2 regions of the Streptomyces sp. NPDC013457 genome follow, and region 1 is predicted to be linked to the other one. Evidence: riboswitches for the same ligand, from Rfam matches in the RefSeq annotation. Region 1 holds a riboswitch; the other holds the start of a gene.
The links. A riboswitch is a leader RNA that binds a small molecule or an ion and turns the genes downstream of it on or off. The one in region 1 is predicted to bind glycine.

Region 1 (7,325 bases):
CGTGGAAGACCGGGTGGGTGAGGTACGCGTCGGAGCGGAGCACCCCGGCGGGCAGCGCGTCGTCGGTGGCGGCGTCCAGGGCCTCGATGTCGGCCGCGACGCCGAAGGCGCTCCACACGGCGTCGAGCTGGGCGCGGCCGGTGGTCTCGTCGCAGGAGACCGAGACGTGGTCGGCGTCGACGAGGTAAAGGTTGACGCCGGCCTCACGGGCGGCGGCGACGGCCTCGGCGGCCTTGCCGGGCACCCGGACGGTGACGGTGTCGAAGAAGCTTCCGTGGACGACGTCGACGCCACCGGCCTTCAGGCCCGCGGCGAGGATGGCCGCGTACCGGTGGGTGCGCTGCGCGATGCCCTTGAGGCCGTCGGGGCCGTGGTAGACGGCGTACATGCCGGCCATGACGGCGAGCAGCACCTGCGCGGTGCAGATGTTGCTGGTGGCCTTCTCACGGCGGATGTGCTGCTCGCGGGTCTGCAGCGCCAGCCGGTAGGCCCTGTTGCCGTCGGCGTCGACGGAGACGCCGACGAGGCGGCCGGGCAGCGAGCGGGCGTGCTTGTCCTGGACGGCCATGTAGCCGGCGTGCGGGCCGCCGAAGCCCATCGGGACGCCGAAGCGCTGGGTGGTGCCGACGGCGATGTCCGCGCCGAGCGCGCCGGGCGAGGTGAGCAGCGTCAGCGCGAGCAGGTCGGCGGCGACGGTGACGATCGCGCCGAGCTCGTGGGCCGCGTCGATGAGCGGCTTGATGTCACGCACGGCACCGGAGGCGCCGGGGTACTGGAGGAGCACGCCGAAGACGCCGCGCTCGGCGACCTCGGCGGGGATGCCCTCGGACAGGTCCGCGACGACGACCTCGACACCGGTCGGCTCGGCGCGCGTCTCGATGACCGCGATGGTCTGCGGCAGGGTGTCGGCGTCGATGAGGAAGACGCCGTTCTTGACCTTGCCGACACGGCGGGAGAGCGCCATGGCCTCGGCGGCCGCGGTGCTCTCGTCGAGGAGGGAGGCGCCGGAGGTGGGCAGACCGGTGAGGTCGGCGACCATCGTCTGGAAGTTGAGGAGCGCCTCCAGGCGGCCCTGCGAGATCTCCGGCTGGTAGGGCGTGTACGCCGTGTACCAGGCCGGGTTCTCCATGACGTTGCGGAGGATCACCGGCGGTGTGAAGGTGCCGTAGTAGCCCAGGCCGATCATCGGGGCGAGGACCTGGTTGCGGTCGGCGAGCTCACGCAGCTCCGCGAGGACCTCGGCCTCGGTGCGGGCGGCGGGCAGACCGAGCGCCTCGGCGTTCTTGATCACGTCGGGCACGGCGGCGGCCGTGAGCTCGTCGAGGGAGCCGTAGCCGACCTGCGCGAGCATCTTGGCCCGTGCTTCGGCGTCGGGCCCGATGTGCCGCTGCTCGAACGGAATGCCCTGTTCGAGCTCGGAGAGCGGAATGCGGTGGGCGGACATGTACGGAGGCCTCCTGGTCGTCACGACCTGCGAGGGGCACCACGGCGCGGGTACCCGGACGGCCTCCCCCTCTGTCATCTCAACCTGAGAGCTTCACCGGCATGCCGAAGGGGCGCGCCGGTTTTCACCGTCGGTGAGAGCGGATGCCGTCGGACTTCCGCTCTGCTTTCCAGAGTGACCTCGCCCGTGCGGTACAGGTGCCTGAGAGATTCCGGGGAGGATTTGCTCCTTCGGCGCCTCCGAAAGGTTTCTCCGGAGGACTCTCCCGCACGGTGTCGACAGCCACAGCCAGCCTACCAGCGCCGTTCCCGGACCAGTCGCTCAAGTGGCCGACATCCCAGATGTGCACTTTCGTAGTCCTTGTAGAGCAGTTGCGACCTGTTGGAGGGACCGTGCAGACCGACATCGATCCGCGCAGCCTGATCGGCCGCAAGGCGTACGACCGCAACGGACACAAGATCGGCACCGTGGACGAGGTGTACCTGGACGACGCGACGGGAGTCCCCGAGTGGGCGGCGGTCCGCACGGGACTCTTCAGCCGGGACGCGTTCGTCCCGCTGGAGCCGAGCGAACTGGTCGAGGACGGCCTCCACATCCCGTACGAACGCGCCCTGATCAAGGACGCCCCGGACTTCGGCGTGGGCCGCCACCTCTCCCCCGAGCAGGAACTCCAGCTCTACCGCCACTACAGCCTGGCCCTCCCGCCCCCGCCCCCGATGGACCACGACTTCGGCCGCCTGGCAGGCCAGGAGGACACCTGACCGCCCCACCCGCCCCCGCCGGCGGCGAGGCGCCACCCACAGGAAGGCCCGCACCTCTGCCATGCCATCTGCACGGCTGGTGCGGGCGGGAACGACAAGCCCGGCCGAAGGCCGGGCGCACCCCCTAGGCGACCGCCGCCTCCCCTCCCTCCCGCCCCACCAGCGGCAACGGCTCCCCCGGCTCCAGCTCCGGATCGTCGACGAGAAACGTCCGCACCCGCCCCGGCGGCGACTGCGGCTCCTCGAAGCGCACGGTGACGCGCCCGACCCCGCTCCCCTGCACCCACCCGGCCCCGTACACCGCATGGCGTACGTCGTTCCCGGGCGCCCATCTCCGCTCGGCGGCCTGCGGCTCCTCCGGCTCGGGGGCCGCCGCGGGCGCCGGCACGTCCTCCCCCACGCCCCCTGTACCCTCCGGCCCCCCTGGGCCTCCCGAACCCCCTGAATCCCCCGCTTCCTCCGCCCGCTCCGCCGCCTGGGCGAAGAGATCCTCCTGCGTGTAGTCGGCGAGGCCGCTCACCCCCACGCCGAGCAGCCGCACGCCACCGGTGGTGTCCACGCCCTCCAGGAGTCGCCCGGCCGCCTCCCGCACCACGAGCGGGTCGTCCGTGGGCCCTCGCAACGTCTCCGAGCGCGTGAGCGTCGAGAAGTCGAACCGCCGGACCTTCAGCACGATCGTGCGGCCCGAGTGCCCCAACGCCCGCAGCCGCCCCACGCACCGCTCGGCAAGCCGCTCCACCTCGGTCCTGATCCGCACCCGGTCATGCAGGTCCACGTCGAAGGTGTCCTCGACCGACACCGACTTCGCGTCCCTCTCGGCCACCACGGGCCGATCGTCGTGCCCCTGGGCCATTCGGTACAGGGAGGTCCCGTGCGCCCGCCCCAGCAGCCGTACGAGCTCGTCCTCGCCCGCTTCCACGAGATCGGAGACCGTGGTCATCCCGGCCCGCCGCAGATGCTCCCCGGTGGCCGGGCCGACCCCCGGCAGGATCCGCACCGACTTCGGCCCCAGCAGCTCCCGCTCGGTCCCCGGCTCCATCAGCACCAGCCCGTCCGGCTTCGCCTCCTCGGAGGCGATCTTCGCGAGCATCTTCGACCCCGCGAGCCCCACGGACCCCGTCAGCCCCGTGGTGGCGAGAATGTCCCTGCGCAGCCGCTCACCGGCTTCCAGCGCGCTCGCGCGGTCGTCGGCCACTCCCCCGGCCTCCAGGTCCACGAAGGCCTCGTCCAGGCTCAGCGGCTCGACGAGCGGCGACAGCCGCCCGAGCAGCTCCATGACCTGCTCGCTGATCGAGCGGTAGAAGCCGAAGCGCGGCACGAGGTAGGCCGCGTTGGGTGCCAGCCGCCGCGCCTGGGCCATCGGCATCGCGGAGTGCACACCGAAGCGCCGGGCCTCGTACGAGGCGGTCGCCACGACCCCACGCGGGCCGAGACCACCCACGACCACCGGCTTTCCGCGCAGACTGGGCTTCGCCGCCTGCTCGGCGGCGGCGAAGAAGGCATCCATGTCGAGATGCAGGATCGTCGGCGCGGCTCTCACACGTCCGATGCTGCCCTACGCCACTGACAATCGACCGCACGCACATACGGACGCGTCACAGCCGGAGAACGGCTCAGACCGCGCGGTCCCGCCGCCGGCGCGCGAGCTCGTCGCCGGGGTTGTGACCGATCAGGGTCTCGCCGGTGTCGATCCGCTCCCCGTGCAGCTGGGAGAGCGCCGCCTCCACATCGCGCCGGACCACGCCGACCGCGATCCCGAAGACGCCCTGACCGCCCTGGAGCAGGTCCACGACCTCGTCGGGCGAGGAGCACTCGTAGACCGTGGCCCCGTCGCTCATCAGCGTCATCCGCTCCAGGTCGCGGAAGCCGCGGGCCCGCAGATGCTGGACGGCGGCCCGGATGTTCTGCAGCGCGACCCCGGTGTCCAGGAACCGCTTGACGATCTTGAGTACGACGACGTCATGGAAGCTGTACAGCCGCTGCGTCCCGGATCCGTACGCCGGCCGCACGCTCGGCTCGACGAGCCCGGTGCGTGCCCAGTAGTCCAATTGGCGGTAGGTGATCCCCGCCGCCGCGCAGGCCGTCGGACCGCGGTATCCCACCGTGTCCGTACCGGCCGCCTCGTCGGAGACGACGTTCGGCGCCGCCCCCGCACCCGTGTCCGCCCCGAAGTCGCCCACACTGCCGTGAAGCGGATACGGACCGCTCTCCCCGGGCGCGCGCCCGAGGGAGCCCCCTGCCGTACCGTCGCCGCTGCTCATCACGCCGACCCTCCGTCCTTGACCTGCCCACACGAAGGTAGGCAGTCGCTCGGGGTGCGTCAACGATCGCCACACTCGGCACGCCGAGTGATAATCACCCTGAGAGTGGTTTCCCGTGCCCCTCTCCGGGGAAAGGCTTTCCGAATGCCCGGACGGCACCCGGTGAACAGCGGCCGGACCTCACTGGCTGCTGGACCCGAAATCCTCGGGGGAGATCTGGTCGAGGAACTCGCGGAACTTCTCCACCTCGTCCTCCTGCTCGTCCGGAATCGCGATACCGGCGTCGTCCAGCACGCCGTCACTGCCGAAGATCGGCGTTCCGGTGCGAAGGGCCAGCGCTATGGCGTCGGACGGCCTGGCGCTCACCTCGACACCGCTGGCGAAGACCAGCTCCGCGTAGAAGACACCTTCACGGAGATCGGTGATGCGGACCTCGGTGAGCTCTTGGCCCACGGCTTCAAGGACATCCTTGAAGAGGTCGTGCGTCAGCGGCCTGGCAGGGGCCATCCCCTGCTGGGCGAAGGCGATCGCGGTCGCCTCACCCGGTCCGATCCAGATGGGGAGGTACCGATCGCCTCCCACTTCACGCAGGAGCACGATCGGTTGGTTGGAGGGCATTTCCACCCGGACACCCACAACGTCGAGCTCGTTCACACAGCAACCCTAGGACGTGCCCGACCGGTTTGGGTAGTCGGGCCCCCACAAGATCACTGCAAGCGAAGTCCGAGCGCGGTCTGGACCAGTGCCGCGTGGAGCCGCACGGAGAGCCCGGCGAGCTCCTTCGCGGTGGCCTCCGCATGGGCTCTGGTCTGCGGGTTACGGTGCCGACGCAGTGGCGCCACCACCTGCTCGACCAGTCCGGCCTCCCGGTCGGCGGCCGCTTTGACCGCCCGGAGATGCCTCGGTTCCAGACCGAATCTCCCCAGATCCGCGACGAGCCGGGCGACGGTGACAGCCTCGGCGTCGTAGCCGCCCTCGGGTCCCGCGGCGATGAGTCCGTACGACTCCCACTCCGCGAGCTCCCCCTCGGTCACCTCGGCGGCGGCCAGCAGCTCGGCCCGCCCCACGCGCGCCGCGGTCGGACGGTCGCCCTCCGCCTCCCACGCCCCGTCGAGCAGGTCGCGCTGCGGGCTGGGAGCGGGGAGCCTGATCTGCTCACCCCGGGCGAGGGCGTCGAGATGCTCCCGGATCACCTTCAGCGGAAGATAGTGATCGCGCTGCATTCGCAGGATCTGGGCGAGCCGCTCCACGTCCTGCGGGCTGAACTTCCGGTACCCGGAGGCCGTCCGCCGGGGCTCGACGAGCCCCTCGGCCTCCAGAAACCGGATCTTCGAGATGGTCACTTCGGGAAACTCGTCACGCAGCTGGTTCAGCACCGTCCCGATGCTCACCAGCCGGTCGCCCGCGGTGGCGGTGCCGTGACCGGCACCGCCCGTCGGTGTTCGCAGCATGGACCTTCCCTGAAGGCTTCCCCGAGGCGTCACACGCCTCGCTGGCTCGAGTGGAAGACCAGCCGGTACTTGCCGATCTGCACCTCGTCGCCGTTGGACAGAACCGCCGAGTCGATCGGCTCCCGGTTGACGTACGTACCGTTGAGGCTGCCGACGTCGGCGACGGTGAAACTGCCGTCCTGCGCCCGCCGGAACTCCACATGGCGCCGCGACACGGTGAAGTCGTCGAGGAAGATGTCGCTCTGCGGGTGACGGCCGGCCGTGGTCAGCTCGCTGTCCAGCAGGAAGCGGCTGCCCGAGTTCGGGCCGCGGCGCACGACGAGGAGCGCCGATCCGGCCGGCAGTGCCTCGACGGCCGCCTGCGCCTCGGGCGACAGGGACGGCAGCGCCGTCTGGCCGGTGACCTCGGCGTCGTACGCCTCAAGGCCGGAGATCGAGATCGTCGACGTCGTCTCGGACGCGCGCTCCACAGGCGCCCCGCCCCGCAGCGGCGTGCCGCAGTGGGAGCAGAAACGGCTGTCCGCCGCATTGCGGTGACCGCACCTCGTACACACCGGCATGGACGCGTCCTCCTGCCGCGGCTGACCCGCGGAGGTCTGTGTCGCATACGGGTCGGGGGTGAACCCTCCACCCGTACCTGAGGTTGATGGTTCCCCGAAACCTATGCGCCCGGCACCGGCAGGGTCAACAGACGACGCGCCGTGGTCGTCGACCTCGTCACGGAAGAGCGGGCGTTCGCCACCCTGCTCCTCGCTCTGGGCGTGGCGCGGCGCGCGGTGCTTGGCGTTGCCGCCGTCCTCGCGTGCGCTCTTGCCGAACAACTTCGCAAAAAAACTCACGGGCGATTCCCCTTGACCGAAACAGACCCGCCCGTGGGGCAGGACGAACCCTGAATGAACACACCTGCCGACCCGGACATCCTCACAACGTCCGTATCCACCCGACAGTTTCCACCACGCACCACGCTTGTGGTGCGGCGACCCCCCGCAACGTCTTCCCCTTGTCGCGCGGCCGCCATGCGCCCCCGCCTCACTGCGAGGACGACTGAGCGTAGTCAGGCCGCTTCGCAGGTCGCAAGGCATCCACGACGATCTTCTGGGACCGGGCCACGGTCGCGGTGGCCTGCTCCTTCTCCAACGTCTGCACGACGCCACCAGGGATGTTGAGCGCGGGCTCAAGATCCTCGGGCTTGCCGATGACCTTGAAGACGTACGGAGCGGCCACCTTCGTTCCATCGATTTCTATATCGGTGCCGCTACCCGTGAAGTAGCTGTCCGCGACGACTCGTACGTCGTTGACCTGAATCGCCTCGGCGCCGGCCGCGCGCAGCTCCTGGATGGCGTCGAGCAGCATGTCCGACTCGACCGCCGCGGCCGCCCCGCGGACGGTCAGCGTGATGCCCGGGCCC
Region 2 (7,325 bases), on a different contig from region 1:
GCCGGTCTGCGGGTTGTCCGCGTTCTCCTTGTGCTGCTGGAGCACCTTGGCACGGGCCGCCGCGCCGACGCCGGTGGCGTTGAGGTCGAGGTCGTACTCGCCCTCGATGAGACGGTTGTCCATGTCGTCGGCGTTCGTGGTGAACGTGACGCTGATCTTGTCCGGCAGGGCCTTGCGGACGGTGTCCGTCTTGGCGTCCCACTTGTCGTTGCGGACGAGCAGCATCGACTTGTTGGGGGTGTACTCCTGCCACTTGTACGGGCCGGAGGAGAAGGGCTTCAGGCCGTACTTGGCCTTGGTGTCCTTGTCCTGGCGGACCGGGGAGGCGGCGGGCATGGCCAGCATCTGCAGGAAGTCACCGTTGGCGACCGGCAGCTTGAAGACGATGGTCTTGTCGTCCGGCGTCTCGATCGCCTTCAGGCCGAGCTTGTCCGCAGAGGTGTCCTTGTAGGGACCCTTGTACTCGCCCTTGGGGTCGAGGACCTGCTGGAGGTAGATCGGACCGCCGGAGATGACGTCCTGGGCCCAGATGCGCTCGATGCCGTACTTGATGTCCTTGGAGGTGATCGGCTTGCCGTCCTCCCAGGTCACCCCGTCCTTCAGCGTGAAGGTGTAGGTGAGGCCGTCGGGCGAGACCTTGCCGGCGTCGGTGGCGAGGTCGGGGACCAGCTCGGTGGAGGCGGCGCCCGGCTCGGCCTTGAAGGTGACCAGCTGGCGCGTGTAGTAGCGCGCGAAGTCCCACACGAAGCCGTAGTAGCCGCGCTGCGGGTCCCACGAGTCGGCCTCCTGCGAGCCGATGAACTTCAGCTCGCCGCCCTTCTTGTCGGAGGCGTTGGCGACCTTGTTCACGGCGGCGTTGAAGCCGGCCGCGCCGGCCTTGCCCTTGTCGCCGTCGCCGCTGCCGCCGCCACAGGCGGTGGTGACGACCATCGTGGCCGCGGCGAGCAGCGCACCGGCGGCGATTCTGCGCCGCGAAGAGCTGTTCAGAGTCATGGTCTCGCAACCTCCGGAATAGTGGCGGCCGTCGAAGCGGTCCGCCGGTCTTGACTGCCTCCTGTCACCAGCGGCAGGGGCGGGGTCGTACGGGCGTGCGGGCGGTCGGGTGGGTGCCGAGCGGGTGCTCAGCGGGCCCCCTTCGGGTCGAGCGCGTCACGCACGCCGTCGCCGAAGAGGTTGAACGCCAGAACGGTGATGAAGATCGCGAGGCCGGGGAACACCATGAACAGCGGATCCGCCTCATAGGTGTTGACGGCCTTCGACAGCATCTGCCCCCAGGAAGCGGTGGGAGGCTTCACTCCCGCGCCGAGGAAGCTGAGCGCGGCCTCGGTGAGGATGTTGGTGGGGATCATGAGGGTCGCGTAGACCGTGATCGGGGCGATCAGGTTGGGCAGCAGCTCCCGGCGCAGGATGTAGAGCCGGCCGGCGCCCAGGCTGCGGGCGGCCTCCACGTACTCGCGCTCACGCAGCGAGAGGGTCTGGCCGCGGACGATCCGGCCGACGTACGGCCAGCCGAAGAAGCCGATCACGACCACCAGGGCGCCGATGCGCACGCCCGAACCCTCGATCCCGAACAGCTCGTTGGGGAGCACGGAGACCAGGGCGATGGTGAAGAGCAGTTGGGGGAAGGCGAGCATGACGTCCATGACACGGCTGAGCGCCGCGTCGACCCAGCCGCCGAAGTAGCCCGCGACGATGCCGAGGATCGTGCCGAGGACGACGGCGAAGACCGCCGCGAGGAAGGCGACGAGCAGGGAGATGCGGGCGCCGTAGACGATGCGGCTGAAGACGTCACGGCCGTTGACGGGCTCGACTCCGAGCAGGAAGTCGGAGGTGATGCCGCCGTAGGAGCCGATCGGGGTGCCGAAGAGCGGGTCGATCTGGTCCTCGTGGAACTCGTCCGGCGGGTGGCCGAGCAGACCCACGATGAGCGGTGCGCAGACGGCGACCAGGATCAGGAACAGCACGATCGCGCCGCCGGCGAGGGCGATTTTGTCCCGCTTCAGCCGCATCCAGGCGATCTGCCAGGGAGAACGTCCCTCGATCGTCTTGCCCGGCGGCGCGTCGGGCACGGCGTCGACGGCGGTGGTCGCGTCGACCACGTTCGTCTCGTGCAGTGGTGCCGTCATCGTGGTCAGGACCCCTCTCGGCCGCCGGTAGCCGGCCCTTGCCCGCCGCGGGTAGCGGCTTGGTGGAACAACTGCGGGACAGCGGCCAGGAGGCCGAACGCCCGGTGTTCCGGGGAGTCTTCAATGGGTTCGCGATCACCCGCCAGACCTCACGGTGAATGTTTGCTCAACCGTGATGCGGTTCGTTGCCTTCCGTTATCCGGACGCTGAGATCACGTCAGCGGACCATCTCGCCCGCTATTCGGTCAGAACGGACATGTACCCCAACCCCTGGGATGCAGGAGCTAATTGGGGTGACGGAAGGGGCGTATCAGTACGTCCGGGGTGCGGCCGGAGGGTAGCCGTAGCCGGGCGTGTGCGGCGCGGGGGCTGCGTGCGCGTCGCGGTCGTAGAACGGCCGCGCGTTGGCGCGCAGCCACATCGCGACGGGGTCGTACGCATCGGACATCGCGACCGTCGAGACGGGCAGCCCGTCGGGTACGCCGGAGATCGACTGGCGCATCATCGCCCGTACCGACTCGACGGAGGCGGCGGAGGTGTCGTACAGGTCGAGACCGATGGCGAGGTACGGAGATCCCACCGCGGGCTGCACCCAGGCACGGCGCAGCGCCCTGACCGCAGGGGTGCGATGGGCGTTCTGGGTCAGAAGGGCATAGAACTGGGGAATTTCCAGCGCGGGTTCCGAGAGCCGCAGCGGTCCGGCGGGCATCCGGTCGAGACCGGTGGCGATCCGGCGGAGGTCGGTCCAGGGGATGCCGACGCCGCCGCCCGTGTCGTGCGGATTGAGCCAGATCCCCCAGCGGTCGGGGTAGAGAGCGCGGGCGATCTCCCGGCCGGTGACGACCTCGTGCGCGCGGTTCCAGCCGGAGGCGGCGAGCTCCTGGGCGGAGGTGACGCACGGGGCGTACCCGAAGCCGTCGACCTCCATGTTCCCGTACTGGGCCTCGGGCGCGCCGGGGGTGCCCTGCCACAGCAGCATCCAGACGCTGCCGTCGGCGAGGGCGTGCAGCAGCTGCTCGTACGCGTCGTAGCGTCCGGGTGCCACCTGGCGCAGCATGTGCTCGACCTGTCCGGCCGCAGCGGTGCCTGACGCGCTCACCCTGGTTCCCGCCCCTCTTCCGTCCACCGCACCAGCTTAATTACAGGGAGGCCCGCTGATAGAAGGGGCGCACCCGCTCCAGCATCCAGTCGCCCACCGGGTCCTGCGCGACGTCGAGCAGGATGAGGTTGACGGGCCAGGCGACCTCGACCCGGCCGAGCGCGCGGCCGAGGGCGTCGAGCGGGGCGTTCCGGTCGACGCCGTCCCATGCGACGAGCTCGACGCCGACGAAGAGGGCCGGCTCGGTGCCCTCCACGCTGGCCAGGGCGCGGCGGGCGGAGACGACGACACCGGTGGCCTCGAACTCGGCGGCCGCGGCGGAGAGGAAGTCGACGGGGTCGTCCTGCCAGTCGGGCTCGAACAGCCGGACCCGGCCACCGCTCGCGGGGCCGTCCAGGGGGGTGCGTCCGACACGGCAGAGCTCGGCGACCGCGGGCGGCGGCAGCGGGGCGCCGACCGTGCCTCCGGGGTTCACGGCGATGCCGAGCTGCGGCGGCAGACCGCGGGCGAATTCACGGGCGGGCGCGACGGTGAAGGACATGTGGCTGCCGACGCAGGCGAGGAACTGCTGCTCGGAGCTGAAGACGGGGACGTACGGGAGTCCGTCGATCTCCAGTGTGGGCAGGTCGAGGTCCCGGCTCTCGGGGCTGCCGCCGTTGGGCAGCGGCACCCAGACGGGGCTCCGGCCGAGCACCTCCACGAGCCGGCCTCCGGCGGAGGCGTTGCCGAGCGAGGCCGCGAGGACCTCTTCGAGCTCGTTGCCCGGCCACGTAACGTCCACGGTTCCCGTTTCCCCTTCTCGCGCGCCCTGGTCACGACGCCCTCGGGGCAGAACCCTAACGCCGCCCTGATGTCGTCGTGGCCAAAAGTACTCAGTGGGCGGCGCGGAAGGCGATCGTGCGCAGAGCGCCCGCGGCGTCCCGGTCGAGCAGGGTCGCCGAGGCGCAGCCACGGGGCAGGCGGCCCGACTCGACGGAGCCGATCATCCGGCCGACGGCCCGGCGGTGGCGGGCGAAGGCGTACCCGGAGACGCCGCGGCCGCGCTCGCGCTGTCCCTGGCGGGCGGTGCCGGGGGTGACGTCGAGCAGGATCAGGTGCAGGGCGCGGCCGCGGCGGCGGGCCTCGCGGGCCAGCCAGTTCCGCACCCAGGACTGGGTGCCGCAGTCGTGGACGACGAGGCTCCGTCCGGAGCGCAGCGCCCGCCACAGCCCGGCGTAGTGGGCGATCCGGGCCAGGGGGCGGTACACCGCGTACGGCAGGAAGCCGGGCAGCCGGGCCTCCCAGCGCTCCCGGGCGTCCTGGGAGTCGATGCCCAGGCCCTGGGCCGCGCGCCGCATCAGGGTCGACTTGCCGCTTCCGGGCAGCCCGGAGACGACCACGAGGTCCCCCGCGGCGAAGGCGAGCGTCCGGGGGCCCCGGCCGCCGCGCTCGCGCAGGTCCCGCAGCAGGGGCGCGGCGAAGCGGCGCCTTCGCGTCCTGGCGCGGGCGCGCTGAGCCGGTATGCCCGTGCCCGTCGCGTATGCGCCGCTGTGCTGGAACGTCATCTTTTCTCCCCCTGTCGGGTCCCGGAGACCCCTGCCCACAAAGTGTAAAGAAGGGGTAATGAGGCACAAGCGATTTGCCGATCGGACACCGCATGCAATGATGTGCGCGCCAAGCGCACACAACCGCATACCGGCCGCTCGAATCCGCGCGGGAGAGTCCCGGAACCACCACGGTGGGCCCCGGGCGCCGAAGGAGCAAGACCCTCCCTTGAATCTCTCAGGCCCCGTACCGCGTGGATGAGGCAGATCTGAAAAGCGGGACGCCCCCGGCGTTCCCACCCAAGGTGCAAGCCGAACTCTCGGAGACGAGATGCCCTCGGTGAACCTCTCAGGTTCCATGACAGATGGGGAGGACGTCCTCGCCCGTCATGTTTTCCGCCCTTGGGACCCGGGAGCCACCCATGAGCACGTCTGCCCCCCGTCTGACCGCCCTCGATGCCCTGCATCGCTCCCTGGGCGCGACCATGACCGACTTCGCCGGCTGGGACATGCCGCTGCGCTACGGCAGCGAGCGTGACGAGCACAACGCCGTCCGCACCAAGGCGGGCCTCTTCGACCTCTCCCACATGGGCGAGATCACGGTCACCGGCCCGCAGGCCGTCGAGCTCCTCGACTTCGCCCTCGTCGGCAACATCTCCACCGTCGGCGTGGGCCGCGCCCGCTACACGATGATCTGCCAGGAGGACGGCGGCATCCTCGACGACCTGATCGTGTACCGCCTCGGCGAGACGGAGTACATGGTCGTCGCCAACGCGTCCAACGCGCAGATCGTCCTCGACGCGCTGACGGGGCGTGCGGCCGGCTTCGACGCCGAGGTGCGCGACGACCGGGACGCGTACGCCCTGCTCGCCGTCCAGGGCCCGGAGTCCCCCGGCATCCTGAAGTCGCTCACCGACGCCGACCTGGACGGTCTGAAGTACTACGCCGGCCTCCCGGGCACGGTCGCCGGGGTCCCCGCGCTGATCGCCCGTACCGGCTACACCGGCGAGGACGGCTTCGAGCTGTTCCTGAAGCCGGAGCACGCCGAGGGCGTCTGGAAGGCCCTGACCGAGGCCGGAGCCCCGGTCGGCCTGATCCCGTGCGGCCTGTCCTGCCGTGACACGCTCCGCCTGGAGGCGGGCATGCCGCTGTACGGGCACGAGCTGACGACCTCGCTCACCCCGTTCGACGCGGGCCTCGGGCGGGTCGTGAAGTTCGAGAAGACGACCAACGAGGGCCGTTTCGTCGGCCGCGAGGCGCTGGAGAAGGCCGCCGAGCGCGCCGAGACCGCGCCGCCGCGCAAGCTGGTCGGCCTGATCGCCGAGGGCCGCCGCGTCCCGCGGGCCGGCTTCTCCGTCGTCGCGGACGGCCAGGTCGTGGGCGAGGTCACCTCCGGTGCCCCGTCGCCCACCCTCGGTAAGCCGATCGCCATGGCGTACGTGGACGCGGCGCACGCCGAGCCCGGCACGCAGGGTGTAGGTGTGGACATCCGCGGCACCCACGAGCCGTACGAGGTCGTGGCGCTGCCCTTCTACAAGCGCCAGAAGTGACGCATCCGTCTCGCCCGGCGTCTCACCCCGCAAGACCCACGTTCATCAGCACTCGTCCGATCCAGGAGAATCAGGTCATGAGCAACCCCCAGCAGCTGCGCTACACCAAGGAGCACGAGTGGCTGTCGGCCGCCGAGGACGGCGTCGCGACGGTCGGCATCACGGAGTTCGCGGCCAACGCGCTCGGTGACGTCGTCTACGCCCAGCTCCCGGAGGTCGGTGACACGGTGACCGCGGGCGAGACCTGCGGCGAGCTGGAGTCGACCAAGTCCGTCAGCGACCTGTACTCCCCGGTCACCGGTGAGGTCGTGGCGGCCAACCAGGACGTGGTGGACGACCCGTCGCTGGTGAACACCGCTCCGTTCGAGGGTGGCTGGCTGTTCAAGGTGCGTGTCACCGGAGAGCCGGACGACCTGCTGACCGCCGACGCGTACGCCGAGTTCTCCGCCGGGAACTGAGACCCCTTAGGGATCGATTCATGTCTGTGCTGAACACCCCTCTCCACGAGCTGGACCCGGAAGTCGCCGCCACGGTCGACGCCGAGCTCCACCGCCAGCAGTCCACCCTCGAGATGATCGCCTCGGAGAACTTCGCTCCGCTGTCGGTCATGGAGGCCCAGGGCTCGGTCCTCACCAACAAGTACGCCGAGGGCTACCCGGGCCGCCGCTACTACGGCGGCTGTGAGCACGTCGACGTGGCCGAGCAGATCGCCATCGACCGGATCAAGGACCTGTTCGGCGCCGAGTACGCGAACGTCCAGCCGCACTCCGGCGCGTCCGCGAACCAGGCCGCGCTCTTCGCGATGGCCCAGCCCGGCGACACGATCCTCGGTCTGGACCTGGCCCACGGCGGTCACCTGACCCACGGCATGCGCCTGAACTTCTCCGGCAAGCAGTTCAACGTGGTCGCGTACCACGTGGACGACGCCGGCCTGGTCGACATGGCCGAGGTCGAGCGGCTGGCCAAGGAGCACCGTCCCAAGGTGATCATCGCGGGCTGGTCCGCCTACCCGCGTCAGCTGGACTTC

Region 2: another riboswitch for glycine. It lies ahead of gcvT (glycine cleavage system aminomethyltransferase GcvT); the one in region 1 lies ahead of gcvP (aminomethyl-transferring glycine dehydrogenase).

The regions. Positions count from the first base shown of each region.
Region 1 covers NZ_JBICBL010000010.1:5,243-12,567, reverse strand. Annotated here, with positions in the region: gene gcvP (aminomethyl-transferring glycine dehydrogenase) at 1-1,444, opposite strand, end outside; glycine riboswitch at 1,624-1,722, opposite strand; gene ACF1G2_RS25800 (PRC-barrel domain-containing protein) at 1,837-2,205, shown strand; gene ACF1G2_RS25795 (DNA polymerase IV) at 2,330-3,745, opposite strand; gene ACF1G2_RS25790 (MerR family transcriptional regulator) at 3,819-4,466, opposite strand; gene ACF1G2_RS25785 (bifunctional nuclease family protein) at 4,647-5,120, opposite strand; gene ACF1G2_RS25780 (MerR family transcriptional regulator) at 5,174-5,917, opposite strand; gene ACF1G2_RS25775 (FHA domain-containing protein) at 5,947-6,864, opposite strand; gene ACF1G2_RS25770 (DUF881 domain-containing protein) at 6,947-7,325, opposite strand, start outside.
Region 2 covers NZ_JBICBL010000004.1:270,050-277,374, forward strand. Annotated here, with positions in the region: gene ACF1G2_RS13065 (ABC transporter substrate-binding protein) at 1-993, opposite strand, end outside; gene ACF1G2_RS13070 (ABC transporter permease) at 1,122-2,126, opposite strand; gene ACF1G2_RS13075 (enhanced serine sensitivity protein SseB C-terminal domain-containing protein) at 2,437-3,225, opposite strand; gene ACF1G2_RS13080 (enhanced serine sensitivity protein SseB) at 3,266-4,006, opposite strand; gene ACF1G2_RS13085 (AAA family ATPase) at 4,098-4,769, opposite strand; glycine riboswitch at 4,909-5,011, shown strand; gene gcvT (glycine cleavage system aminomethyltransferase GcvT) at 5,171-6,298, shown strand; gene gcvH (glycine cleavage system protein GcvH) at 6,376-6,756, shown strand; gene glyA (serine hydroxymethyltransferase) at 6,777-7,325, shown strand, end outside.